One region of the Solibacillus kalamii genome, then DNA from elsewhere that is predicted to be linked to it. Evidence: riboswitches for the same ligand, from Rfam matches in the RefSeq annotation. Region 1 holds a riboswitch; the other holds the start of a gene.
The links. Region 1 has a riboswitch for glycine ahead of gcvT (glycine cleavage system aminomethyltransferase GcvT). Riboswitches for the same ligand answer to the same signal wherever they lie in the genome.
Positions count from the first base shown of each region.

Region 2: another riboswitch for glycine. It lies ahead of CBM15_RS11410 (amino acid permease); the one in region 1 lies ahead of gcvT (glycine cleavage system aminomethyltransferase GcvT).

Region 1 covers NZ_NHNT01000002.1:373,599-388,796, reverse strand. Annotated here, with positions in the region: gene CBM15_RS05595 (rhodanese-like domain-containing protein) at 1-355, shown strand, start outside; gene gcvPB (aminomethyl-transferring glycine dehydrogenase subunit GcvPB) at 528-2,009, opposite strand; gene gcvPA (aminomethyl-transferring glycine dehydrogenase subunit GcvPA) at 2,002-3,348, opposite strand; gene gcvT (glycine cleavage system aminomethyltransferase GcvT) at 3,408-4,511, opposite strand; glycine riboswitch at 4,675-4,783, opposite strand; glycine riboswitch at 4,787-4,879, opposite strand; gene CBM15_RS05575 (shikimate kinase) at 5,006-5,518, opposite strand; gene comGF (competence type IV pilus minor pilin ComGF) at 5,828-6,283, opposite strand; gene CBM15_RS05560 (type II secretion system protein) at 6,280-6,573, opposite strand; gene CBM15_RS19670 (prepilin-type N-terminal cleavage/methylation domain-containing protein) at 6,482-7,030, opposite strand; gene comGC (competence type IV pilus major pilin ComGC) at 7,036-7,350, opposite strand; gene comGB (competence type IV pilus assembly protein ComGB) at 7,366-8,439, opposite strand; gene comGA (competence type IV pilus ATPase ComGA) at 8,420-9,436, opposite strand; gene CBM15_RS05535 (helix-turn-helix transcriptional regulator) at 9,619-10,317, shown strand; gene CBM15_RS05530 (DUF2626 family protein) at 10,435-10,677, shown strand; gene CBM15_RS05525 (MBL fold metallo-hydrolase) at 10,733-11,377, opposite strand; gene CBM15_RS05520 (DUF2759 domain-containing protein) at 11,550-11,726, shown strand; gene CBM15_RS05515 (LTA synthase family protein) at 11,817-13,718, opposite strand; gene CBM15_RS05510 (YqgQ family protein) at 14,032-14,232, opposite strand; gene CBM15_RS05505 (5-formyltetrahydrofolate cyclo-ligase) at 14,250-14,813, opposite strand; gene rpmG (50S ribosomal protein L33) at 14,956-15,105, opposite strand.
Region 2 covers NZ_NHNT01000007.1:78,113-93,310, reverse strand. Annotated here, with positions in the region: gene CBM15_RS11415 (dehydrogenase) at 60-584, shown strand; glycine riboswitch at 907-985, shown strand; gene CBM15_RS11410 (amino acid permease) at 1,246-2,583, shown strand; gene CBM15_RS11405 (MFS transporter) at 2,796-4,004, opposite strand; gene CBM15_RS11400 (helix-turn-helix domain-containing protein) at 4,016-5,287, opposite strand; gene CBM15_RS11395 (GNAT family N-acetyltransferase) at 5,502-6,053, shown strand; gene CBM15_RS11390 (ABC transporter ATP-binding protein) at 6,250-7,155, shown strand; gene CBM15_RS11385 (ABC transporter permease) at 7,142-8,080, shown strand; gene CBM15_RS11375 (diguanylate cyclase) at 8,525-10,162, shown strand; gene CBM15_RS11370 (response regulator transcription factor) at 10,180-10,560, shown strand; gene CBM15_RS11365 (ATP-binding protein) at 10,535-13,351, shown strand; gene CBM15_RS11360 (DNA polymerase IV) at 13,381-14,613, shown strand; gene CBM15_RS11355 (MFS transporter) at 14,770-15,198, shown strand, end outside.

The DNA of each region.
Region 1 (15,198 bases):
TTTAGTAGTCATCGTTGCTTACGTAGTAATCAACTCTATGCGCTTAAAAAAATCCGTTACAAATTTAACACAGGAGCAATTTATCGAAGGCTACCGTAAAGCCCAATTAATCGATTTACGCGAACCTAAAGAATTTGAAGCAGGACATATTTTAGGTGCACGAAACATTCCGATGACGCAACTTAATACACGTCATAAAGAAATCCGACCAGACCTGCCTGTATACCTTTACTGCCAAAACTCTGGCCGTAGTGCACGAGCAGCGCTGACATTAAAGAAAAAAGGCTATAGCCAACTGTATCAGTTACAAGGTGGATTTAAAACTTGGACAGGTAAAGTTAAATCGAAAAACTAATCTTAAAAGTTCTCTACAGTGTAGAGGGCTTTTTAAATTTCACTCACCGGCAGTATCATTCCTAATTGTCTGTTTTTCAGTAGTTTCTTCCATTATATACTGACACGTTAGAAGTCTAACCTTATTCAAAGAAAAAAGGTCAGAAAACAGCTCTGACCTTTTTTGTCACAATTTATGAAATTGTGACTTCTTCTTTTTTAGTATAACGTAACACCGGTGTACGGGCAGCACGTGTTTCGTCTAAACGGCTGATTACTGTAGTATGCGGTGCTTCTTGAACGATCGATGGGTTATCGATTGTTTCTTGAGCAATTTGAATCATTGCATCACAGAATGCGTCCAATGTTTCTTTCGATTCTGTTTCTGTTGGCTCGATCATAATCCCCTCTTCCACGTTTAACGGGAAGTAAACTGTTGGTGGATGGTAGCCAAAGTCCAGAAGGCGTTTTGCGATATCCAATGTACGAACACCTAATTTTTTCTGACGACGGCCTGATAACACGAATTCGTGCTTACAGTGACGGTCATACGGTAAATCAAAGTGCTCTTCCAAGCGGCGCATCATATAGTTTGCATTTAATACAGCATATTCTGTTACAGCCTTTAAGCCATCTGGACCCATTGAACGGATATACGTATATGCACGGACATTAATGCCGAAGTTTCCGTAGTATGGTTTCACACGACCGATTGATTGTGGACGGTTATAGTCGAAGTGGAAAGTGCCATCTTCTTTTTTCACTAATACCGGCTTAGGCAGGAATGGAATTAAATCCGCTTTTACTCCTACAGGACCTGAACCTGGACCACCGCCACCGTGTGGACCTGTAAATGTTTTGTGTAAGTTTAAGTGAACACAGTCAAAGCCCATATCGCCAGGACGTGCTTTACTCATAACAGCGTTTAAGTTTGCGCCGTCATAGTACACTTTACCGCCGACACCGTGCACGATTTCAGCCATTTCTAAAATGTTTTCTTCAAATAAACCTAAAGTGTTCGGGTTTGTCAGCATTAATGCTGCTGTATCCGGACCGACAACACGGCGTAAATCTTCAAGATCTACTAAGCCGTCATCACCTGATTTAATTGTGATTGTTTCAAAGCCTGCAACTGTAGCAGAAGCCGGGTTTGTACCGTGAGCCGAATCCGGTACGATTACTTTGTTACGGTGACCTTCACCATTTGCCTCATGGAAAGCACGGATCATCATTAATGCTGTCCATTCACCATGTGCGCCTGCTGCTGGCTGTAATGTTACTTCATCCATACCTGTAATTTCCTGAAGGGATGTTTGAAGATCATATAATAATTCCATTGCACCTTGTACTGTTGACTCATCCTGTAATGGGTGAACATTGGCAAAACCAGCGTAGCGTGCAACCGTTTCATTGATTTTCGGATTGTATTTCATCGTACATGAACCAAGCGGGTAGAACCCTGAGTCTACACCATGGTTACGGCGTGAAAGTGCTGTATAGTGACGCATAATATCTAATTCTGCAACTTCCGGCAGTTCAGCCGCTTCTTGACGTACTAACTCTTTTGGAAGCAGTTCTTCAAGATCAAAATCAGGAACATCCAATGGCTCTAAGTTGTAGCCGACACGACCTGGTTTTGTAATTTCGAAAATGAGTGATTGGTTTTCGTTATGCATTGTAAGCCCCCATTTCTGCAACTAATTGCTCGATTTCTTCTTTTGTACGGATTTCCGTAACAGCAATGAGTGCATGATTTTCTAATTCAGAATAAACACGACCTAAGTCAAAACCGCCGATAATGCCTTTTTCGATTAATGCTTTGTTTAGCTCTGTCACATTATGATTTGTCTTAACGACGATTTCGTTGAAGTGTGCGCCTTGATAAACAACTTCAAAACCAGCTGCTTCAAAGGCATTTTTAGCAAAGCGTGTCTTCACGATATTTTGTTTCGCCATTTCCTGCATACCTTGTTTGCCAAGAGCTGTCATTGCTACTGAAGAAGCAAGTGCAAGTAATGCCTGGTTAGAACAAATATTAGATGTCGCTTTGTCGCGACGGATGTGCTGCTCACGCGCTTGTAATGTTAATACATAACCACGGCGACCCTCTTGGTCTACTGTTTCCCCAACAAGACGGCCAGGTACTTTACGCATTAATTTATTCGTTACCGCGAAATAGCCACAGTGTGGACCACCGAAAGCTTCAGCAATTCCGAATACCTGTGCATCCCCAACTGTAATATCGGCACCTAATTTTCCTGGAGGTGTTAATACGCCAAGAGCTAACGGGTTAGCAGATACGATAAATAATCCTTTTGCATCATGTGTAATGTCTGCAAGCGGCTGTAAGTTTTCAATTTGACCAAAGAAGTTTGGATATTGAACAATAACACCTGCTGTTTGATCATCGATTAAGCCTTTTAATGCTTCGATGTCTGTCACACCGTCTTTTGAAGGAATAGTAACAACTTCAATTGATTGTCCTGTTGCATACATTTTCACAACATCGTGATATTCTGGATGGACAGCTCCTGAAACGAGTAATTTACCCCGACGTGTATGGCCTGCAGCAAGCATACCTGCTTCTGCCAATGCCGTACCGCCATCGTACATAGAAGAGTTTGCAATATCCATACCTGTCAGTTCCGCAATCATCGTTTGGAATTCAAAAATAGCTTGAAGTTCACCTTGAGAAATTTCCGGCTGATAAGGTGTGTAGGCTGTATAAAACTCTGAACGTGAAATAACGTGATCGACAATTACCGGTTTATAGTGATTGTAGACTCCTGCACCTAAAAATGAGACATTACTTGCTGTATCTTTATTTTTTGAAGCTAGTTGTGCCAGTTCTTTCATTAAAGCGGCTTCAGACTTTGCAGGTTTAATATTGTAGCTTCCTTGGAAGCGAACTTTTTCAGGAATATCCTCGAAAAGTTCATCAATTGTCGCAACCCCGATACGGTCTAACATTTCTTGTTTATCTTGTTCCGTCATTGGTAAATAACGATGTTTCATTGTTAACCCTCTTTTCAAAAGTTTTATCCCGCAATTAACGGGTAGATTGAAGTTTCACTTTATTTTGCACGCTTGTAAAATGGTGTTTCTACTACAACTGCCTTTGCTCTATTTTTTCGTACTTCGATTTCTAATTCAGTTCCAACTTCCGTGAATTTTGCGTCAATTAAAGCTAAACCGATATTGCGCTTTGTCATTGGTGACTGAGTTCCTGTAGTTACAAAACCAATCTCTTCACCATCTTTAAATACTTTATAGCCATGGCGGGGAATACCTTTATCAATCATTTCGATACCTGCAGATTTACGTGTTAGGCCATTTTCTTTTTGGTCAATTAATGCTTGCTGACCGATAAACTGCGGATCTTTCGCCAATTTCACGGCAAAGCCAATCCCTGCTTCAAGTGGTGAAATTTCTTTTGAAATCTCTTGGCCATATAATGGCAGGCAAGCTTCAAAGCGAAGTGTATCACGTGCGCCTAAACCGGCTGCTACTACACCTTTGTCTTTTCCTGCTTCCAAAATTTTGTTCCACAAGTCAACAATCGCTGCTGGAGCTCCGTAAATTTCAAATCCGTCTTCTCCCGTATAACCTGAGCGCGAGACAAGAACCGAATGTCCGCCTACTTCTACATTGTCCTGGAATTTAAAATATTTGATTGCCGTTAAGTCTGTTGCTGTTAATGTTTGCAGAACTTCCTGAGATAAAGGTCCCTGCAAAGCGATTTGAGCGTAGTCATCTGACATATTTGTCACTTTGACATCTCCTTCGACATGCTGCTGTAACCATTCGAAGTCCTTTTCAATATTCGCTGCATTGACACATAGTAAATAGCGATTATCTTCCAAACGGTATGTCAGTAAATCGTCAACAACACCGCCATCTTCATAGCAAAGTGCACTATATTGCGCCCCGCCAATTGCAATTTTCGAAATATCATTGGAAAGCATCTTTTGTAAATAAACAAGTGCATCCGGGCCTTCTACAATAATTTCCCCCATATGGGATACATCAAAAAGTCCTGCGCGGTTACGTACCGCATCATGCTCCTCTTTGATCGAAGAAAATTGTACTGGTAACTCCCAGCCGCCAAAATCAACTGTTTTTCCACCATACTTTGCATATTCGTCAAAAAGTGGTGTGCGCTTTAATTCATTTGTCATGTTCATTTCCTCCTTTAATTATGTATGTTAATTTTGCAATGCAAAGGGGAAAGCAACATTACACCTATCAAAAGTGTAAATCTATCTTTTTATTAGAATCATCAGAATATTAAAAGCCGATTTCTCCACAAAAAAAGACAGACGAATCCCCTTTAGCGAGATTCTCTGTCCTGGCACCTGAAAGTTACACCTGAATTTGATCCACTATCACAATTTAGGCTTTCCCCTTTGGTGGCTGTTTGTAACAATAGCTATTACAGCACTCTCCAGAGTTGCGTCCAATACGAGTCTTTTTGCCTGAGAGATTCATAGCTTAGCTATTTGCTCCTTCGGCGACGTGACATCACGTTCTCTCCCCGTATCATCATCCGCGTTAGATTATTTACTTCATGTTATTGCTCTTCTTAGCAATATCCTAACATTGAATATAATGCAAACGCAATCTTTTTTTAATTTTATTCAAAATACGAACATTAAGTATAATTATAAGTAAATCATTCGCCTTTAAGACGTTTCACTTGAAACCCGATGTACTCGACAATTTGTCTTAATGTTCTTCCGGCTGTGAGTACTTGTATATGGCCAGCTAGTCGATAACTCCTTCTGCGTTGGTGATACAGATTTTCCAATTCTTGTTCCGATGACGATTGAACAATGGGTCGGTTTTTATCATTCCGAATCCGCATATAAATATCTTCAAATTTTGCATCAAGAAAAAATACGAGCCCTGTCTGGCGCATAATTCTCCTGTTTTCTTCATTGACGGCTACCCCACCGCCTGTAGCGATAATGCATGCTTCATCACGGAAATTCTTTAAAAATTCCGTCTCGATTTTTCGGAAGTGTGCTTCGCCGTATTTCTCAAAAATTTCAGGAATTGTCATACCCTGCTGACGTACAATTTCGTGATCCATATCGTAATACGGCATTTTCAAGAAAAAACTTAAACGTCTACCAATCGCACTTTTTCCGCAACCCATAAATCCTACTAAATAAATTTTACGCATGCTGTTCACCTTCTTCTAATTACGGACTACTTAATCAATTACACCTCTACCTATTCTTTCGTTTCCATTTTGCGTTTTAACACAAATATTTTTGTATCAAACAAAACCGCATGATGCGACATTTTTTCGACTTTGCAAAAAGAAGTCGAACTTTAAGGTAAATTTAGTATATTTATCGTAGCACGAACGTAAATAGATTCCAATGAATTATATACTTTTATTTGCGCAAAATATGCATTTGTATAGAAAACAGCAGCACCAGAAACGATGAACAATAAAAATACAGCCAGTAAAAATAATGCACCCTTCTCATTTTGGAGGCAATGGCAATACGAGATCTCTTTCTCGCTTTGTTCCATTTTTCATCACTACCCTCATATTCAATTCATTTTCAACAATCGTCAGTTCCCATTCCTTAACAAAAGGCAGCATAATTTCATTTCCCCCTTTATTCGACCTTTTACGCAGATGCTCTTCTGATTTATCAAAGACAAACAACCGCTCCTCGGGATCATTTAACATTTCCAGTTGCAGCATATTAGAATTGAGCACCCTACCAGATGCGGAATTCATATTGTATTGATGAAGATCATATACGAACAATTCCCAGTTCACCTCATCTTTCATCTTCTCAAGCTGTTGAAGATCCCGAACCCATATGAGGATAAGCAGGCTAATTGCAGTAAAAAGTACAAACACGGTTAACTGAAACAAGCTTTCCAGTAGTGTAAACCCCCGCTCACTTAATGTTTGCTTGAAATTCATACACAAAGTTCCTCTTCTTTTTCATTGTTGTCATAACGGACACATACTCGGTGACCGTCGTAATTCCATTGAAACTGCATGCCATCAATTTGTTGTATACCGGCTGATTGACCATACCTTTTATACTTTATCGCTCCTATATAAGCCACTTCCGCTGCATGGGCTTGTATTTTTTGTATGGCAATTTGCTGTCTCATATTAAACGTGAGCGGTATCATTGTCGACGAGAGGAAAAATAAAATGACGACTGCTAATAGTGTTTCTACAAGAGTTAGTCCTTCCTGGTTCATGAAAAACCTCCTTTTCCAAAATTCTGGCTTTCCCGATATTAATAGAATATTGATGGCTTTTATTCTCAAAATGATATGTCAGTCGTCCAAACGCCTGGACATTTCCTCTTGTATTAAATATCAGCCGGTTATTCGGAGTAGTTAAATACATATCTAGTGGCCGTGCTATTCTTTGATCGAAAACAATAGTAGAAGTATTGCGCTCTCTTACTTGAATCCGGTGACAGTTAATAATTTCAAAGCTATGGTAGGTTCCGGTCTCAATGGAAAGTAATTGTGTCATGCGTATTAACATCTCGTTTTGGCTCATGACCTGTTTTTCTGTATAATCCATTAACGGCTTTTGTGAAAAATAGAGAATCGCTGAATTGACGACTAAAAAAATAAAGAGAACGATGAGCATTTCCAGTAATGTAAAACCTTTTTCATCTGTTAACAGTGATTTAACTTTCTGCATCATTGTTACATTTCGCTGTTCGCCGGTCCAACGACTTTTCCGTCCACAATTTTAATTTCAGTATTATCCGGACATCTTAAATCCTCTTCCACAATATAATCCTCTTCAATTAAATCTGTGACCGAAGACGGATATTCATTATGGTTCAGTTTATATGCCTCTACCTGTCCTTGAAGCATCAGAATATAAGCATCACACCCTTTTTCATCAATTGATGCAAAGTGCTTTGAAACGTTTGGAATTGTGACTAATATTAAAATGGAGATGATTAATAAAACAACAAGCATTTCTACTAGCGTAAATCCTTTTTCATTTTTCATCTGTTCCACCCCTTCTTATATAAAATCAATGACATCATACATCGGAATTAAAATACTCAAATAGGCAGCAATAACACAAATGGCAATGATCACAAAAAGCAGCGGCTGAATAATTGCCAGTATTCGTTCAATTATCTTCTGTAGCTTTTCATCCAAAAGCTCACAATATAAAATAAGCTCCCGTCCCAATAAGCCGCTCGCCTCACCATGTGCAATAAAGTGCTCAAACTTCGGATAAAAGTAGCCGACGACTTCCACCGTCCGCTCCAATGAATCGCCAATAAGAATACGTTCTTGAAGTGAACCAGCAATATAGGCAATCTGCTTTTGGTGCTGTTGGGATTTCAAATGATCGAATGCCTTTTGGAGCGAGAAGCCAGCTAATAATAAATTGCCTAAATGGCGAGCAAACTGTCTCGTCAGAAAAAGTCGCCAAAAAAGGCCGATTAAAGGGAGCTTAAAAAGTAGATGAAGCTGTAAATCGATTCGCTTCTTACGGATATAATAAACAAAAATGGAAAGAACAATGACCAGAACCATTCCAACTGCAATAATGTAGTCCGGCATATGGAGGAAAAACGTTGACCACTGAATGCTTGCGGACGATTCACTATGGACGCGGGATGTAATAACAGAAGACATATTCGGCAGAAAGTATGTTCGAAAGGCTAAAAACAATATAATTAAAAATGTAAATAAAATGAGCGGATATGACATCACTTTTATTAGTTTCATTTTCGCCTGCTGTTGAAAAAGGAGCTGTTTTGCGACAAGACCAATCGCTTCGCTTAGTTTGCCCGTCACTTCCGCCAACTCAATAGATACTAAATATTGTGTATCAAGAGAAAGTAGCTGAAAAACTTGTGTTACACTACCACCCCCACGCAATATATTCGATATTTCCTGTTGGAGGGGCTCATATTGTTTAACATGATAGGGCAACAGCATTTCGATACTATGGGCAAATGTATAGCCTTCATTTAACAGTGTGGAAATTCGTTGGAGTAATGTAGGGAGCTCTGAGGACTTAATGACAGGTTTTTTAAATAAAGCAGCAGTTGCGGTATTTTTAAGGAGCGGTATATTCATAGTAATCTCCTAGAAGCTTTGCCATTTGACCTGCCAATGTTTGATCAAACGGTAATGTAAATGATCTATCTTGGATTATTGATTCAAAGGCAAGCTGTAATTGATCGTCAGTTAAAAATTCGAAAATCGCTTTATAGCCGTTAACCTCCGTTTCGATTAGCCGCTGTGAAACAACCGCTCTAAGCATCTGCCGCATCTCCTCAAGTAAAACCGATAAATCATGAAGCCGGTAAATACAGTTCACCGTATCCTTTGCATGTATCGTTGATATGACGAGGTGTCCGGAGAACGCTGCTTCTATGGCAACCTTTGCCGTTTCCCTGTCCCGAATCTCCCCTAACATAATCACTTCGGGAGAATGCCTTAAAATTGCTTTTAAACCTGCTGAATACGTCATTCCGGCTCGCTCATTCACTTGTATTTGCAATAGCTGCTCTTGTCTGCTTTCCACTGGATCCTCCAATGATATGACGTGACGTGATAAATGCTGTGAACAATATTGGAGCAGTGAATATAACGTTGTCGTTTTGCCGGTTCCGGTCGCACCGCTAATTAAGATTAGCCCGCTTTCAAGACTCGCCAATTTATACAGCTGTTCAACACTTTCCTGGAAATGACATAAAGTCTGTAAGGGGACGGTATAATTTTGACGTAATATTCGAACGGCTAAACTTTCTTTAAAGAAGCTGGAAGGTAATGTGGAAATCCGGAAGGCATACATGGACTGATCGATAAATTTTTGGAAGGAACCACTTTGAGGCTTTCGCTTTTCACTAATATCAAGCGAAGAAAGAAATTTAAAATAGGAAATCATACGGGTAGCGAGCTCTGTAGGAAGTTCATCTTCCTTTTCAAAACGGCCGTATTTTCTCATTAATAAATCATAGCATCCTTCTCTGGGGAGTAGATGGATGTCGGTCACATTAAGCAGTGCTGCGTTAGATAAAAGCTCCAAACATTTTTGTTCAATGATTGATAATGGTTTAATGGAAATCACCCCTTCATAAATTATTTAAGATGACTCCATTATAAATGGATTGTCTAGTATTTTATATAAAAACAGGTAAAATTTCTCTTTAATAGGAATTTTCTTTCTATATCAACAAATTCACTAATAATTCATGTAGAATAATAGTTAAGCTAGCATTTTTAAATTTTTACCGTATTGGGGGTTTATATATGATTCATCCGATTAAAATTTCTAGCACTTTTGCCGATGAAACCCGGTTTTCCATTTATGAATTTATGTTGCAGCAAAAGCAATTTTTATCCGTTCAAGATATTGCCGATCAATTTAAAATCCACTCCAATGTAGCACGCCTGCATTTAACTAAACTTGCAGAAATCGGTGCCATTACATCAGAACATTTAAAAACCGGAAAAGGCGGACGCCCTGGAAGAGTATATAAAGCAAAGCAAGAAGGAATCAATTTAAGTATTCCTCGACGCGAGCCATCTTCATTAGTTAAATGGTCACTTGAACTTATTCGCGAGCTTGGTGAAGATGCTCTGAGTAAAGCACAGGAAATCAGTTACCGTGACGGGAAACAATCGATGCTTGAACAAATGAATTCACATAAACGAAAATCACCCTTTACATTTGACGAGAAATTGGCCATGTTAACTAAAACTGCGACATTAGTAGGTTATATACCGGAAGTTATTGAAGATAATCAATCCAAATCCATTATATTCTCACTTTTCAACTGTCCCTTCCAGGAACAGTTAACGAACTACGGAGAAATTGTATGCCAACTCCATGAATCCTTTTTGTATGGACAAGTTGATACACTGTTTGAAAGTCATGAAATTACAAAAATAGAAAGTATGGTACATGACTGTGACTTCTGTAAATACAAAATTTCCGTTCACAATTAATGGAAAAATTATTCATTTGTCACAACTCTTCCATATCTCGCAGTTTACATTATCCAGAAACTTGATTTATAATGAATGAGAGACTATTCTATTTTTTTAGAAAAGGAGGGATATTTCATGAGCAATATGTATAAAGTTATGGCATTCTGGACTGCTATTTTTGCCGTTATGTTCTACCTTGGAGGTATGAACGAGGTTTCGCTATTATTCGTAGGTAATACAGGTTTATTTTTATTATTAGGCTTCTTAAATCTTTCAGAACGCATGTACATGTACATTTTTGGCGCATACTTAACTGTTTTCTTCGCCGGTTTCACCTATTACACAACATTCATACACACTCCAGGTGGCGGACATTAAAAAACGACACGCTCTTCAATCGAGAGCGGTCGTTTTTTCATTTACATAGGGATAATTAAAAGCCATTTAAAAACGGGTTGGAATCCATTTCAGCAGCCGGTGTCGTATAATCACCATGCCCCGGATATATAATTGTATCTTCCGGTAATGATAATAGCTTATCGTGAATCGATTTTAGCAAGACATTCATGGAACCACCGATCAAATCAGTACGTCCAATGCTTTGTTCAAATAATGTATCGCCTACAATCGCAAAAGCATCATCTTTGAAAATAAAGGATACACTTCCCGGAGAATGTCCTGGTGTATGGGCTACCGCAAAGGTAAACGCACCGATAGTCATTTCTCCTTCTTTTCGGATAATATGTTCTCCATCGGGTTTTTTAACAATATAATTTGGCAATTCCGCATATTTGCCCGAACCATTTTTCATTGGATCAGCAAGCCATTCCACTTCTTTTTCATGTACATACAGCGGAATATTATATATTGCCCGTACCGCATCCACTCCACCGATATGATCAAAATGGGTATGGGTTAATAAAATCGCTAATGGATTCAAGCCATTTTTACGTAATTCATTTACAATACGTGCCCCTTCTTCACCTGGATCAAAAATTAAACAGTCTTTTTCTTTATTGCTTACAATATAGCAATTAGTTTGTATCGGTCCAAGACTATATTTTCTAACATTTAACATGGATTATCACCTCAGTTTCCATTATACATTTTTTCAATCGTTCTGATAGAGAAAGTTATCGTTCAAACAAACGCCACTTTTAGTTCTCGACAAACGATTTGGAAACCTTTACAATAAAAGAGGAATATTGTTGAGACATTTTTTGGAATGTTGAAAGGAGTGTCAATTTTTTATGAACTTATTAATGGTTATTTTTGGTTTAGTTGCAATTTTTGGCGTAATTGGCATATTCCAATCAATCAAAGAGAAAAACCTTTTAGCTGCTGCTTTTAACGCTTTAGCTGCAGGTGTTTTCGGTTGGTTCGTCATTATGACAGTTTTAAATCAAGGCTATCCACCAACCCACTAATTGCAACCAAAAAACGTATTGCTACATTAGCAATACGTTTTTTATATGAAGAAAAAAAGCTGCTCCCGAATTTCTCCGGGGCAGCTTTCATTATTTATAATTCGTATCAATCAGCAGATTTCCTGTTTCTGTATCATAGAAACGCAACAGGTCACCATTAATAATTTGATCAGAGTATTCTAATTCTTGCGTTGCACGATCAATAAATGGCTGACACGCTTCCGTATCAATTGCTTCTCCCGTTTCCCGGTCGTAGCATACTTCACCTGCATATACATATTTATCTGTTACAAAGCGACCATCACGGAAGATAACGAAATCCTCATGCTCTTCTGAGAACAGGTCAGCACCTAATTGCATATCTTTTGAAGTCTCGATACCTAACAGGTGCAGTAATGTAGGACGAATATCCAGCTGACCCGCTACATTATCCATCACTTGTCCATCATTCGAACCAGGGATGTGAATATATAATGGGACAGCCTGTAAAAGCGCACTGTCATATGGTGTAATTTCTTCTTTGTTTAAATATTTTGCCATTGCTTTATTATGGTTTTCGGAAATCCCATAGTGGTCTCCGTACATCACAATAATTGAATTTTCATATAAGCCCTGTTCCTTTAAATCATCAAAGAATTCCTTCACCGATTCATCCAAGTAGCGAACTGTTTGGAAATAACGATTTAAAGTTCCTGAATTTGAATCGTATTCCGGAATCATTATATCTTCCGGATCCAAATAGAACGGATAGTGGTTTGTTAATGTAATTAAACGGCTGTAAAACGGCTGTGGCATTTCTTTCATCAATGCTGCAGATTGTTCAAAGAAAGGAATATCCTTTAATCCCCAGTTTACAGAAGTTTCCTCTGTTACATTGTAAGATTCGAGATCATAAAACTGATCTAGTTTGAATGATTTGTAAATCATGTCACGATTCCAGAATGATTTATTGTTCGCATGCATAACATTTGTAAAATACCCATTCTCCCCTAATCGCTCTGCAAAGGAATTATACGTATTTTCACCATGTGTAAAGAATACTGCCCCTCGACCTAAACCATACAACGAGTTTTCGAAAATAAACTCAGAATCCGAAGTTTTCCCTAACCCCGTCTGGTGGTAAAAGTCGCTGAAGTAATACGTATCCTTATCGTTTGTTAATGAATTCAGGAAAGGTGTCACCATTTCCCCATTCATTTCTTCGTTAATAACAAAAGACTGCAATGATTCCAGTGATACGGCAATTACATTTCGGCCTTCATACTTGCCGAACATTTCAACATTAGGTTCCGCCTGGTTAGCACGAACATAGTTGCTTACTTCAACAAGCTCACTCCCGTCAGCCAATGCACGCTGGGCTGACGATTTCGACTGAACGTAAACATCGTATAGATGATAGTTGTACGTTCCGATATTTTTCACTAACAGTTCACGATCAAATGCTCGTGTCAATAATTGCGGACGTTCTGTTTCAGCTAAGCCTAAGTTTAAAAACAAAATAGCTGCCGTCATGACAAAGTAAGCTTTACGCGCATCTTTACGAATAGGCAGTAACTGCTCATCCGCTTTCGGTAAAAACTTCACAGCAATAATAATCAGTAAAACATCGACAAAGTAAAATATGTCCATCCAGCTAATAATAGCTGCTGCTGATGTTCCCAACTCTCCAAAATTGCTCGTTTGGAACAAAACAGGCAATGTTACAAAGTCATTATAGAAACGGTAAAAGGCAACATTTCCGTATACTACGAAGGACAGTAAAATACTACCGCCAACAATATAGCGATTTCGTGCTTTTTGTGATTTCAAGAACAATGACAATCCATAGAAGAACAATAAGAAGCTTAATGGATTGATAATCAAAATTAACAATTGCATTGCATTTTCTATCTTCATATCAAAGCTAGTTTCATAAACAATTACAGTTTTAATCCAGGTTGCTATTACGGCAATCGCTAATATCGAATGTTTAGGCCATTTAAAATCTTTCATATCCTATACATCCTCTCTTTACATATTCGATTTTTTTTAAATACATTGTTTTATTTGTGTAAATTCCTTATTCAAACAAAATCTATGTTAAAGCTTTTCAAACAAATCCGCAACATTATTTCGTTTAAACAGATTACATTCATAAAATAGCACTATTATTTAGTACGTATTAACTTCGAAAAGGTTTCGTTAAATATGAAAACAGCGGATTATTCCCGCTGTATCACTCAGGGTATGTTCATCAAAAAGTCCAAAACCCTAAGTAAACAAGTAACCCTTTATCCGACCTTTACTATTATACGTTAAATTCCAGTTATTTTCCTGCTTTAAGCCTTTGCTCTTCCTGGCGCAAGATTAACAAGGCCATTTGAAAATCTTTCGTCTCGATAAATTTAGATTTATATAATTCCTTAATTTCGTCTTCCATTAAGTACAAATCTCCAATACGGTCCTTTGTATAAATGTAAATGCCGTATTGTTTTAAGATGCCAAGCACATCCAACATTGACTTCATTCTCGTTCCCCCACCATTTATTCGCAATTTATGCGATTTTTGTCTGTAAGTAGTATATGTACCGGAAGATCATGTGATTCTCTCGGTATTTCGTTCAACAGCTGCTCCTCAAACGCCAACGATATCCGCATCCCTTTAAACCCGACTAAATAACGGTCATAATAGCCCCCGCCAAATCCAATACGGTACCCATGACGATCGAATACAACCCCCGGTACGATCATTACATCAATTTGTTCTTTTTCGACCAGTTCCGTTCGTTCAGGTATCGGTTCTAATATATTTTTATAAGCTCGTTCGGTTTCATTAAAACTGTTAATTTTGTAAAACTGCATCGAGCGATCTTTAGGATTACATTTCGGAACTGCAATATATTTATTTAATTTCCATAATTCCTCAATAATAAACGTCGTATCCACTTCCGGCTGGTTTGATAATGTAATTGCGATAATATTTGCTTTTTGAATAGATGGTTCTTGTACTAATTGCTGAGCAATTTCCAATGAACGTTCACGATATGCCTGATCGGTCATTTTGGACAATTTTTCCTGCACTTTTATACGATAGTCTCTTTTCTCCAAACAAATCCCTACTTTCAATAAAGCTGTTTAAGTTAAACATTACTATCATAAATCAAATTTGTTGAATCATCATAGTAAAATTTAAGAGGGTAGCAAGTAAAAAGCCAAAACCAACGAGTGGTTTTGGCTAAATGAGCGATTATTACTTTGTTTCACGGTGAAGAGTGTACTTCTTCTCGCGAGAGCAATATTTTTTAAGTTCAAGACGCTCTGGATTGTTACGCTTGTTCTTTTTTGAAATGTAGTTACGTTCGCCGCAGTCTGTGCAAGCTAAAGTAATGTTTACGCGCATCATTAACCCTCCCACTCTAAATTAAGAATAAATTTATTTGAGCATGATTTATACGACTTACCTATTATAACACACTGTTTCAAAAAATCTAGT
Region 2 (15,198 bases), on a different contig from region 1:
ATATCGTAACTTTTTTATTTTTCATCCGACTAATTACGTAAGAAACGAGGTGATGGACATTGAAAAAATGTTTTAGTTGCATGCTTGTCATGGGACTGATCTTTCTACTTACAGCATGTAATACGAAAGAACAAGCAACCTCATCCAATTCGACCGACCCTGTTCAGGAAGAAAATCAAGTTGAATATGAATTACAGTTTCATTTAGATTCGATTCCTCCTGAAGTTGGTACGAGTATTTCAATCGTGCAGGATGAAAAGCTTTATACGACGTGGGCCGATATTTTTGGTTTTGAAACGATTCCGCCCATCGATTTTGAATCAGAGGAAGTGCTGTTTGTCACAGGATATTCAGATGGCTGTGGAAGAGAAATTGAAAAAATCGAAAAAGACGGGGATACATTAGTTATTACTTTAAATTACCCTGAAGATATTCGCGAGAAAGACATCGCCTGCACAGACATTGCATTAGACAATACGTATGTTGTCAAAATGAAAAAGACAGACACAACAAAAGGTAAGCTGATCGATATCAATCGAACAACATACGAAGAAGATTCAACAGTACAGGAAAAACTGCAGTAAACGAAAACAGAATTACGAGGGGCTACCAATTCCTCTATATAAAATATTACACTGAAAATATTGAATTTTCGGTGTAATATTTTTTTAGTCATAAATCTTCTGTAAGAAGAAAACATTATGTTGGGAATAAGGTTAAATTGCTATATACATAATAACCGACTACGAATATCCATTGTAAGGCGGGCAGAAAATTGGTAGTATGATTATTGTACAATAATAGTATTGAACGCGAGCTATAGGAAACTGGAAGATGCCAGATGACCTATAGGCAACTAATTGCATACATATCAAGCGTTGATCGTCGTGGATAAAACTACTGGCGGGAGCAGTTTCTGGAGAGAGCGCGAATACCGCGTCGCCGAAGGGTTCATAATCTCAGGCAAAAGGACAGAAGAGTAATGAGAGACGCTTTTCCTTAAAAATTGGTGTATGTAGCATCCACTGTTTGAAGAAGAAAAGCCCTCGATAGATGTCACAGATTTTTTGAAATCTGGACGCGATTTCGCAGAGGCGAGATCGATTATTCTTAGACACAGGGACTGGCACATAATCAGTCCCTGTTTTAATTTTCCAGAAAAAATTACTTGATGGACCGCGATGAAGTACTTATTATTTTGCGCTGTGTAAACAGACAAAATACTTATCCTTTGGAGGAATCGTTTTGGAACAACAAGAATTAAAGCGCGATCTGAAAAATCGACACGTTCAGTTAATAGCGATTGGAGGAACAATCGGAACGGGGTTGTTTTTAGGGTCAGGTAAAGCGATCTCACTTGCAGGACCTTCTATTATCTTTGCATACTTAATCGTTGGAATCGCACTATTTTTCGTCATGCGTGCACTTGGCGAAATGCTTTTATCAAAAGGCGGCTATGCATCGTTTACCGAGTTCGCCACTGAATACTTAGGGGATTGGGCAGGCTATATTACCGGCTGGACATACTGGTTCTGCTGGATTATGACAGCAATGGCGGATATAATCGCTGTCGGCATGTACACGCAATACTGGTTCGACATCCCGCAATGGGTACCGGCTATCGCATGTTTAGTAGTTTTACTTATTTTGAATTTATTGACGGTCAAACTGTTCGGAGAGCTGGAGTTTTGGTTTGCGTTGATTAAAATCATCACAATTGTTGCATTGATTGCAATTGGAATTATATTGTTGATCATTGGTTTTGAAACAGATACAGGCAAAGTTGCCGTATCGAACCTATGGGAGCACGGAGGGTTATTCCCGAATGGGGCATTTGGATTTTTAATGGCGTTCCAGATGGTTGTCTTTGCATTCGTTGGGGTTGAATTAGTAGGGGTAGCTGCTGCTGAAACGGCAAACCCGAAAAAGAATATCCCATCTGCCATCAATAAAATTCCCGTACGTATTCTGCTGTTTTATGTAGGGGCATTATTCGTCATTTTAACAATCAATCCTTGGGATACATTAAGCGCTGCAAGTTCACCATTCGTTCAGGTTTTCGCATTGGTAGGTATTCCGATTGCAGCAGGTTTAATTAACTTTGTTGTGCTGACATCAGCTGCTTCTGCAGGAAATAGCGGGATGTTCTCAACGAGCCGTATGCTGTACAGTTTAAGTAATAATAAACAAGCACCAAAAGCATACGGTAAATTAAACAAAAATGCGGTGCCGCAAAATGGTCTGATATTTTCTGCGGTCGTAGTTTCGATTGGGGCATTGCTTAGCTACTTCATGCCGGACGATGCATTCAGTATCGTGACAACAATTAGTGCGATTTGTTTTATTTGGGTTTGGAGCATTATTCTGATTTCGCATATCATTTACAAAAAGCGTCATCCGGAATTACATAAAACTTCAGTTTTCAAAGCGCCATTAACACCCTTCATCAACTATTTAGTATTGGCATTCTTCTTATTTTTACTAGTCATTATGGCTATTTCCGAATCAACGAGAACATCACTGCTGTTAACACCGTTATGGTTTATACTGCTGTTTGTTCTTTATAAGGTTCGAAAAAAATAAACAGTAAACCGGGTTTCCATCGAGGAAGCCCGGTTTTTTCTATTAGTTTATTTTCCGTAAAAATTGGCTTCTTGCCTCTGAAAAGATTTTATTGTCACATGAATCACAGGAAAATTTTCCCTGCATATTCCGTTTGTAATTCCGGTATTTTACCGTTCCTTCTATTAATAAAAATGGTTTTTTACAGCAGTAGCAAATTGTTTCATACGTAATCATGTTAGCTCCTCCTGTACAAACAGTGATTTATTGTGTAACAGGTGGAAATAGACGATACATGCGATGACAACACCGATAAAGGCAAAGAGGCTAGTTGTCAGCTGAATCGTATAGATTTCCGCCAAATATCCAATGATCAAGGTTAAGATAATTTGCATTACGCTTTCTATCAGGCCAAGTGAACTGCCGAACCGTCCCATCATTTCAGTCGGAATTGTCTGCTGGTAAAAGGTCGCGTAGCCCGCATTGCTGAATGCCATAAACAGACCGAGCAATATAAAAGCAGCGACCGCAATCGTTAAATTAGGCGAGAAATAAAATGTGAAATAGGATAGTAACGTACATGTAAACCCGATGCCAATGTATGAGACGAGTGACAGATTATTGACGAATCGGGCAGCCAAATAGCCGCCGACAATGGCACCGATTCCCGTGATACCCACAATGATTCCGTAAACTGAATCCGTTACTTGATGAAAATCCTTCAAAAACGACATTTCCTGAGAATCAAGCGAATAGCAGATCATTAAAGCTGTTGAATATAAAATAAAGAACTGCAGTACCGCTTTTCGTTGCGAAATGAAAGTCCAGACAATCGAAAAATCTTCCCGGATGACAGCGGGTGTCAGTACAGTAGCGGTACCTGCCGATTTCTGCTCAACATTCGGCAATAAATACATCATGAACGCACTGAACAGCAGCATGACACCATTCACCCACATTGCCGCAGCAGTACTGCTCATGGCGATAATGGCACCGCTTAAAGCAGGTCCAATCATAAAGCTTCCCGAACCTAACATGCTGTTGATCGCATTAAACCGAAGACGATCATTTGGCAATACAAGTTTTGTAATCATAAATGTGCTGCTCGGATTGGCAAAACAGACGGCGACATTTGCCAAAAAGATAAAACTGTATATAAGCCAGATTTCCGAAAGCAGCGGCATCGTACAGACGAGACCTGCGCGGAAAACATCACAAGTAATTAAGATGATTCTTTTATTGGCCCTGTCTACGATCGAGCCTGCAAAAAAACTGCACAAAATTCGGGCAATCGGGCCAATGATATAGATACCCGCAACCGCAGCCGGGGATTCGGTCAAATGCCAAACCGATAAATTGAGAGCGATCAAGTAAATCCAGCTGCCCAATTTTGATGCGCCAAACCCAAACCATAAATAGAAATATTCTTTACGTAACGCCATCTCATCACCCCTTAGCTGCTCATTCGTTGACGAACTTTTTCACTCGCTTCCAATGCCTGCCTGTAGCAGTGACTTGCCTGTTTATAGGCGTGGAGCTGCTCATAAAACTGTCCCCATAATGGAGCATAGAACAGAATTAGCGAATAATACTGCTGTTCATTGAAATGGGTAAAAGCTTCATCCTCCAGTAATTTCAATCCGCGGATCGTATGTGCTGTATCAACCGCATACTGCAATAGCCTCCGCTGATAAATATGATGGGGGACAGTAAACCGAATCTCTTCATAGCGACTAAAAAGTGTTTTCAGCTGATCGAAATCCTTTTGTACAAAGCATGTACGCATCCAGTTGATCGCCGAATGCAAGTCTTCGTCGTATTGATTCGCCAGTTCATAATGTTTGGACGCTTCCGGGAAATTTTCCTGGCATTCATAACAGTAAGCGATGTTGTTATGCAGTGAGCTCCATTGCATCGGTGTTTGGATGGACTGGACATTTGACAGTAATTCAAGTCCTGCTTCAAATTCCTGAATAGCTTCACGGAATCGGTGCAAATCATTAAAAATTACACCTTTCATTGAGTAAAGTTTCAACTGAAACAACGGTTTATACTGGTGGGTAAAAAATTGCTGTGCCAGTTCAATATGTTCAAGGGCTTTGTGCAACTTGTAGCTTCGGTGATTCGCAAAAGCGATATGATAATGGTAGTTAGCCAGCTCAAACAGGTGGGCATTCGATAAATATTGCGCAAATTGATTTTCCGCTTCTTTAAGGGATAACTGTTCAAATTCGTGAAAAGAAAGATGGCCGAACGCTGTAATCGCTACGAATAGCTGCGTGATCCGATCTTTTTTCCAGTTGACGAGCGGCTCGACTTCATTGAGTATTGTTCTTGCATCATCATCTTCTTTTATTGAGTACAGGAAACGTGCATACACAAGCTTTGCCATCAGCTGTTGTTCAAATGGCTGCTCATCGTTTTGGATCACGGTTAATTGTTTAATTTCATCGGATGTTAGCTCGGTATTTGATAATAGTTTTCCGTATAGCTGCTCCAAAAAAGCGGTTTGGTTTTTCAATTGTTGTTCGAGCTGGTTGAAATCGATGCCTAAGTTTCCAAACAGCTGCTCATACATCGAATGTTCTGCTATAACAAGTCCGTTTTCAATTCGGCTTAAATAGGAAGGGGTACAAATGCCGAATGCTACGTCATCTTGTTTCCGCTTCTTTTTTTGACGATAATATTTTAATAGCTTTCCCCAAGCATGTTCATTGTTTTCCATAAAAACACCTCATAGTTAGTTTACCAAAATACGAACCGGGAATATTGCGAATTTTCTTTAAAAAAAGCACAATTAACGCTGTGAAAATGGTAAACTTACACAAATCATTAAAGGATTAGATATTTTAATTGCATATTCTGAAATAGCTCTATATGATAAGAAAATAAAAAAGGGTTTATTGTTTTATATGGGAGCTTAGATTGGAGAGATAGTAATGTTCTTTTACGAAGTAGATAATGAAATTCAATTAAAATTGATTACACAAAATGATGCAGAAGAAATCTTTGCTTTCATTGACCGTTCACGCGATTATTTACGCGAATGGCTTGGGTGGGTAGATAATACAAAAACTGTCGAAGATACACGCGATTTTGCCGCAATGAATTTATCAAAATTTGCAAAACGTGAAGGTCTCGATACAGCGATTTTTTATAAAGGACAATTTGTCGGGAAAGTATCGATTAATACGATTAACTGGTCTCTGAAAAAATGCGAGATCGGCTATTTTTTAGATGAAGAATTCCAAGGTGAAGGAATTATGACACGCGCTGTAAAAGGCATCATTGATATCGCCTTCAATGAATATAAGCTTGGGAAAGTCGAAATTCATGCAGCCGTCAACAATACGAAAAGCCGTCATATTGCAGAGCGACTAGGCTTTATGCATGAAGGGACAATCCGTCAGGCAGAGTGGCTGTACAATCATTATGTCGATCATGCGGTGTATGGTTTGTTAAAAGACGAATGGGTTGGAGAATATAAATAACTGATTTTGCCTCATCAGAAGTAACTGATGAGGTTTTTTGTCGTAAAAATTATAAATAATGAAACTTTTTCCATACTCATCAAGTATAGTAATTAGAATCTATTACATGTGAAGACATTAATGCCAATACATAAACATTTAGGCACACGAAAAAGTGCTTGTAATAGAAGAAAAAGCAGAAAGCAGGTGTGGACAATTGTCACAGCCAATTGTGGAAATCAAAAATCTGAATAAAACGATTAAAGGCAAACACATTATTAAAGATTTGAATCTTGACTTTTATCCAGGTCAAATAACGGGCTTTTTAGGTCCGAACGGGGCGGGTAAAACGACGACGATCCGAATGATGACGGGGTTAATGTATCCTTCAAAAGGAGAAGTAATCATCGATGGGAAACAACTGTCGACAAATTATGAAGAAGCGATCAGTAATATCGGTGTAATCGTTGAAAACCCGGAAATGTACAAATATATGTCAGGGTACAAAAACTTGCAGCACTTTGCCCGTATGCATAAAGGGGTAACGAAACAGCGTATTGATGAAGTCGTAGCACAAGTAGGTCTGCAAAATCGTATTCATGAAAAAGTAAAAACGTACTCGTTAGGGATGCGTCAACGTCTCGGACTGGCACAGGCGATGCTGCACCGTCCAAAGTTTCTGATTTTGGATGAGCCGACGAATGGTCTGGATCCGGCTGGTATCCGTGAATTCCGGATGTACTTACGCAAAATTGCGGTAGAGGATAATGTGGCAATCGTTGTATCGAGCCACCTTTTATCGGAAATCGAGTTAATGGTAGATCGGATCGCGATTATTCAAAATGGCGAGCTGATTGATATTCGCGAACTGCAACATGTCGCGGCAGCACAATATTATATTGAAGTCGGACAGCCGGACCAGCTTCAGGCAATGTTCGAAGAGCCGTTAACAAAAGAAAACGGCGGCTATGTAGTAAATCTGACAAAAGAAGAAGTGCCTGCGCTTGTTCGTAAATTCGTTGAATCCGGTATCGATCTTTATACGATCCAGCCGATTCAAAAACGTCTTGAAGATCAATTTATCGAGATGACAGGTGGAGGTGCTATCGATGCAATACGTTAAAAATGAATGGATCAAAATGTGGTCGCAAAAAAATGCTTGGATTATGTGCGGGCTTTTAATCGTGTTAATCGTATTTGTGGCTGGTATGAACAAATATTACGATGTGGATTCAAGTACTAAAGAGGCGCGTATAGCAGCAAACGAAGAAATGATGGCGTATCCGAAAGAAATGCTTGCTTCGGAAGATATAACGCAGGAAGATGAGCAATATTTCAAGGAAGAAATTGCTATGGCCGAATACCGTATCGCCAATGATTTGCCAGCAGCAAATGCCATGACATTTACAGAACATATGGATTTATCTTTATCATTGACGATCATGGTGACGGGAATTTTTACAGTAGTGATTGCGGCAGGTATCGTATCTTCTGAGTTCGGTACTGGTACGATTAAAATGTTGCTGACGCGACCTGTATCAAGATGGAAAATTTTACTTTCGAAACTCGTTGCGTCCATTCTTTATGGTATTGTACTCTTTGCCGCTGGAATCGTTGTCGCATTAATTATCGGGATGGCTTTATTCGGTACGGATAGTTCGATAGCGTTATCGATTGTTGATGGGCAAATCGTGCAGGAAACGGTGAAAAATACCTTTATTGAAACGACACTTTATTCACTCGGTTCTACAATTATGACAATTATATTTGCGTTCATGATCGGTACAATTTTTGGTTCAAGTACGTTAGCGGTAAGTTTATCGCTGTTCATTTTACTAATGGGTTCAACGGCGACAATGTTTATCGCCCAATATGATTTCGCGAAATACATTTGGTTTGCCAATGATTTATCATATTATGCACCGGGAAGTATGCCAATGATTGAAGGATTAACGTTTACATTCTCGTTAGTTGTCAATATTGTATATGCAGTTATTTTCTTGGCAATTACGTTCGGTTACTTTATGAAGCGTGATGTGACGGCATAGAGCAGAAAAAAATTCTTGAAAAAACAATATAGCGAAAAAATATTATTTATAAAATTTCCCATTCCTTTATCAAATTAGATTTAGGAAATGGGGGGAGTTTGTTTATTTTAAAAAGGCTGAAGTTAAGCCGGTATGGTGAGGAACAGGTGGATTTCCTCCGCTACCGACCTGTGCTGGATAACAAACGATAAGTATTTCAATTTACCATAAAAAAAATCATCGCTCGAAGTATTTAAATATTATTGGCAACATCGCTTAAAAGAGCTGTAAAAAAAATTTACTTATTACGTTTCAAATATCAAAAGATGTTTTGCGGGAACTTTGCAAAACATTTTTTTTTGCGGTTTTTATGGAAAATAAACAAATATTTTCATAAGGATATAGCAAATTTCATTTCTGCCTTTATACTAAAGATTAAGTCATTTGATTTTAGGGGATGAATGGGTGTTAAACGATAAATATAAAATTATGATGTGTGATCGAATTACTGAAACAATTCAAAATTGGGAACAGCAAAATACTGTTGAGGAACAGGAAATCTATACATTTCTTCATAATTTAAAAGGGACTGCTGGCTCAATTGGGATGGAAGGGTTATCTGAAATTGCGGCATCAAAGCTTGAACAATTAGAAGAAAAAAGCAGCAAACGTTGGGAAAAAGAAAACTGGAAAGCATTTTTATTTCAAATTGAAGAAACCGTAAGCTTTTTTGAAAAAAATGTGAAGCGCAATTCCACCGAAGAAAATGATCTACCTTTTATAAAGAGGTCGAAACAAAATAACTTTATACTAGTAATTGACGATGATATTGTGTTTGCTTCGTATATTAAAAATATTTTAGAATCAAAAGGTTTTATGGTCATTGTTGCCCATAATGGGAAAAGGGGTTTAGAGCTGATTTATGAGCTGAATCCGGCCCTCGTATTTTTAGATATCAAATTACCGGATATCAACGGATTTTCCATACTGGAGAATATTAATAAAATCAAGTCCAATCATATGTTTGTTACAATAATGAGCGTAGATGACAGTAAAGAAAACCGTGCAAAGGCATACGATCTGGGTGCGCTTGATTTTATAAAGAAACCTCTGGATGCCGATATTTTAATTTCATATGTAAGAAACCGTCTAGTTTTTAAGCAGGCGCTTGAACTTTCGATTATGACAGACGAACTGACACAACTTTATAACCGGAAATATATGAATACCCAGCTGGAATTTCTAATGGAGCAATTTGAAAAAAGAGGCGAACAATTTTCGATTGCGATTGCTGACATCGATTTCTTTAAGAATATAAATGATACATATGGCCACATCGTTGGTGATGAAGTATTAAAAGGCTTTTCGAACTTGATCATGTCGGCAAAACGGGAGGAAGATATTCTTTTCCGATTTGGTGGAGAAGAATTTGTTCTTGTTATGCCAAATACGTCAAAAAATACAGCTTTCAGTATTATGGAACGCTTGCGTACGATTGTTGGAAAACAGCCGTTTAAAGGGAATGAACAATCGTTTAATATTACGTTTTCTTCAGGAATTGCGGAAATTAATCATCAAAATAAACACCCGAAGGCATTAATTGAACAGGCTGATCAGGCACTGTATAAAGCAAAGACATCCGGAAGAAATCAAACGGTTCTATTTACAAAAGAAGAACAAATCAGCAAGAAGCAGAAATTGAAGCTTATTGTAATTGATGATGTAGCGATAATTCGAAACTTAGTGACGAACTATTTTAATAAACTGCAAATACCGGAAGAATTTACGATGGAAGTTGCTGCCTTTGAAAATGGCGTGAAATTTTTGGAGTCGAATTGGTATGAGAAAAATACAAAATATATTATTTTACTAGATGGCATGATGCCGCAAATGGATGGGATGAATGTATTGAAAAAAATCCGCGAAGAGTATTCTTCAAACGATGTCATTGTTTCGATGCTGACGGGCCGCAATGACGAGGAATATGTATTGGAGGCTCTTGCGAACGGGGCGGATGATTTCATCGTAAAGCCATTTAATATCGCGGATGTAACAAACCGAATGCTTCAATTAGCCAACCAATTATTTTTAAAAGCTCGGTAAAAGAAAGGAATTCAACGATGAATAAAATTTTAGTAGTAGATGATGAAGAAATTTTAAGAATGCTTATTTGCGATACATTGGAAAGTTTTGATTTTACGATTGATGAAGCTGAAAATGGCTTAGAGGCTTTGGAAAAAATGAAGGAAAATAACTATGATCTCATTATCCTGGATTATATGATGCCACACTTTACCGGATTGGAAGTAATAGAAAAGCTTTCGGATGAGTATAAGGCGAATACAACGATCGTTATGCTGACAGCAAAATCACAGGAATCCGACCGCCAGCTGGCATTGGATAAAGGCGCACAATATTTCATTTCCAAGCCATTCAGCCCGATAAAGCTGATTTCATTTGTAGAGGAGCTCATAAATGCCAAGACTGATTCCGACATTTAAGAAAAACATACGTAATCAATTTGTCCGTATGCTTTGGTCCATCATAATTTTATTTACCATTATTGTAGGGGCATTTTTCATTTATACGAATATTACAAATGAGCGGCTAATCAGCGAGCGGGAAGCGATTAGCGAGAAAGAGCAGCTCGTTCGGAAAATGAATGAAAGCTTCAATGATATATTTTTCCGTGCAAGAGGCTATTATGCATTTAAAGACGAAAATGAACTGAACATTTTATATGATCAAATGTCTGAATTTGAGGTGGAGCTGCAAAAATTTGGTGAATTGCCTCTATCTAGCGAGGAAAACCTTCTTTATGAAGAGTTAAATCAATTTATTGTGACTTATCGGAATGAAATATTGCCGAAAGCCGTTTCCTATGTGGAAGCAGATAATTATGAAGCGCTGCGTGAATTATCAAATAGCGGTGCGAATGAATCAGTAAACAGTTTTATTGCATATACAAAAAGTTATACGACAGAAACGGATATGGTTGTAAACGATCATTTTAACCGGACGCTTGATCAAATTAAGTTTTTAACCGTTCTTTGTATTTTTCTGTTTATTATCGTATTTATAATCATTGGAATTATTTTGAAACGGGTTATCCAAAATCTGATTTCTCCAATCGAAAAATTGACGACCGCAACGGATGCTTTTGCAACTGGGGACTATGTTGACATTTCGCCATTAAAAAATAAAGAAGATGAGCTCGGGGTATTGGCTACTTCCTTCTATAATATGACCCGTTCGATTCAAGAGAAGGAAGAAGTGCTGACAACGCAAAATGAAGAGTTAATGGCACAGCAGGATGAACTTCAAGGCAATCAGGAACAATTACAGCAATCCTTAAGCCATTTACAGCAGTATAATGAACTGAATCATGTACTGACTTTTACGTTGGATAAAGAGAAGCTGATAGAGGATCTACACAACTATTTACGTAGTATTTATGAATTCGATTCGAGCTTGATGTATTTAATCGACAGCGGTGAATTTGTATCAAAAGGATTGGCGAAAGAAACGACGGAACGCTTAATTAAACATCTGGAAATTGACAAGATTGCGCGACTCGAGGAAGAAAAGACATTTGTCATTTGTCGTGAGGTGAAATCGGCAAGCAATATCGCGAATACGACTTATAATGACTATGACTTGTACACTTGTATTATGAATTCCGAGAAGAAACTTGTCGCTATTTTAATGGCTACAAGAGAAGGGCGGAGTTTCTCGAGCAAGGAGTTAACCGACATCAATGGACATATGAACCAAGCTTCCATTGCGTTCGAACGAATATTCATGTATGAAGAAGTGGAACGTTCAAGAAAACTGAATCAGACCATCATCGATACAACCAATGAAGGAATTCAGTTTGTATCAAAATATGGGGAAGTACTGCTGCTTAATAAAGCATTATTTAATATAATTCGATATCCTTTTGAAGAAATCGATGATAAAGTACCACAACAACTATGGCTGAAGCATTTCCAGAAAATTGCTCAAGAGTCGGATGAGCTCGTTTACTTCCTGAAAATCGCGATTATTGAGGAGTTTACGAATACGAGAACGATGCGCTATTCCATTCAACAAGATGGTCGCAGTCCGGTTTTTGTGGAGGTTTATGCAACAAGTGTATTTGAAGGTGATGAAAAAGTAGGAACGATGTTTGTTCATCGCGATATTACGAGCGAATATGAAGTGGATATGATGAAGTCCGAGCTTGTAAGTACGGTAAGCCATGAATTACGTACGCCGCTCTCAAGTGTGTTAGGATTTACAGAACTGCTTTTGGCAAAAGAAATAAAGCCGGAACGTCAGAAAAAATATATCGAAACGATTCATAAAGAAGCAAAGCGACTAACAAACTTAATTAATGATTTTTTAGATATCCAACGAATCGAATCTGGGCAACAAGTGTATTCAATGAATAAGATTTCATTAACTGCCTTAATCGAGGATGTGCTGAAAAACTTCCAGATTGATCCGCATCATAATATCCGTTTTGTTGATGAATCGACAAATGCAATTGTTAATGCAGATGAAGAGCGTATCATCCAGCTCTTGTTCAATTTAATCGGCAATGCGATAAAATTCTCCCCTAATGGCGGCGAAATAATAATTAGCATGCAAAATATAAATGAGATGGTGCAAGTTTCCATTCAAGATCGCGGAATTGGAATTCCTGAAAGTGCAATTCCGTCATTATTCCAAAAATTTAAGCGCGTGGACAACAGTTCGCGACGCAAAATCGGTGGGACCGGTTTAGGACTTGCGTTAAGTAAAGAAATTATATCCAAGCATAAAGGGGACATATGGCTTGAATCGGAGGAAGGTATAGGGACGACTATTTTCTTCACATTGCCATTGTATGACCAAGAAATAGTAGAAAACCGAAATGAGCTGACTGAAGAAAAAACGATATCAAATCGTACGGTAATGATTGTTGAAGATGATTTGAGTTTAGCGTTATTACTTACTGAAGAGCTGAAAAGCAAAGGTTTTACCATCATTTATCATGATGACCTGAAACGTGCCTATGATGATGCCATCCAAATTCCATTAGTAGGTATTGTCATCGATTTAATTATGGGAGAAAATATGGATGGATGGGATTTGGTCGAAGCTTTAAGAAATCATAAAAATACAAAGGAAATCCCAATTATTATTTCCTCAGCATTGGACAAATCAAGCGTCAACATGGATAAATACAATGTTGAAGAGTATTTTACAAAGCCCTATCCGCCAGAAGAACTTTCAACACTTTTATTAAAATTTGTGAAAGATCAATAAAGGATCTGCTAGGTAAAGGAGGTGGGGAAATGGCAGCGAGAATCATATTTCATTTGGATATGAACAGTTTTTATGCATCTGTTGAACAGGCGCATAATCCAAGTCTGAAAGGGAAACCGATTGCCGTAGCGGGGAATGTAAAGGAACGGCGCGGCATTATTGTGACAAGCTCTTATGAGGCCCGAGCGAAAGGGATTTATACAACGATGAATGTCGGGGAAGCAAAGCGCAAATGTCCGGAACTCCTGTTATTACCTCCCGATTTTCCAAAATACCGGGCAGCAAGTGCAGCGATTTTTTCAATATTACGAAGCTATACCGATTTAGTGGAGCCTGTATCGATTGATGAAGGCTATTTGGATGTAACAGAACGCTCCAAATCACAGCATCCGCTCCAGTTGGCCGAAGAGATTCAGGAGCGCATTTTACATGAGCTCGATCTACCATGCTCCATTGGTATTGCCCCTAACAAGTTCCTAGCAAAAACGGCATCGAACATGAAAAAGCCGCTCGGAATCACAATCCTCAGAATTCGCGAGCTACCGGAGCTTTTGTGGCCGCAGGAAGTTGTGACAATGCACGGTGTAGGGGAAAAAACAGCGAAGAAGCTGAATGGACTCCAAATTTTTACGATTGGTGATTTGGCACAAGCGGATGAACGGCTGTTAATCCGGAATTTAGGGAAAAACGGGGCTCGCCTGATTAAACGTGCAAACGGCATTGATTCGCGGCCGGTTGATCCCAATGCGATATTTGATACGAAAAGCGTCGGCAATTCGACGACGCTTCCAAGGGATGAGACGGAATATTATATTTTGAAAGAAACGTTCGAAAAGCTGAGCAGAAGTGTCGCTGAGCGTCTGAAAGTGAAGTATTTGGCAGGGACAACGGTGACCATACAAATACGCAATTTTGACTGGCAAAATGCTTCACGCAGTAAAACATTGCGGAATGCAGTCAGTCAGGCCGATGAAATATTTGAAATCGCCTGGAAGCTGTTTACCGAAAACTGGGATGAGACACCTGTCCGACTTATCGGCATTACCGTATCTAATGTTGTCGATCAATCCGAATTGACCCAGCAGCTCAGTCTTTTTAATTTTGAACAGCATATTAAAGACGAGCCTATTTTGGAACTAGTCGATAACATTGAGAAGAAATTCGGAAAAGGGGCCATTAAACGTGGTGTCCGGGTGAAATCAAAAAGTTACGCATCGAAAACAAGCTTCAGCAAGGATTTTCTGGAAGATCATACGAATTAAACGCAAGCTGTATTAAAGATAAACTTTAATACAGCTTGTAATGTTTAAATTCTCCTAAACGCATACATTGTATTGTGAGAATAATTTTCATTTAGTTAGGTAACTACGAAAGACCCATGTTATAATAGGATTGATATTATGCTTCAGGAGGACACTATGCGTATACATCCTATCCGATTTTTACGAATAATGGGCTTACTCGATGGGATTTCGCTCATTACATTACTACTTATTTCCATGCCGCTTAAGTATTTCGCGGATTTACCTCAATTTGTGACGGTAAACGGCAGTGTACACGGCGGTATTTTTATAGCTTATTTTCTCGCAATCGTCATCGTGCAACTGCGCATTCAATGGCATATCGGCTGGTCATTTTTAAGCGTGTTAGTTGCATTTATCCCATTCGGCAATTTTCTGTTCGACTATCAACTGAAAAAAATGCAGCCGACATTACATACAAAGCCGTTTCCGAAACATTGGCTCGTTTATGCGATCATTTTCTTTTCCTTTTTCGATCTGTTCGTCCAGCTGCCGATTATGAGCACTTATGCATTGTCGGTCGGGGCGACAACGTTTGTTGCGGGG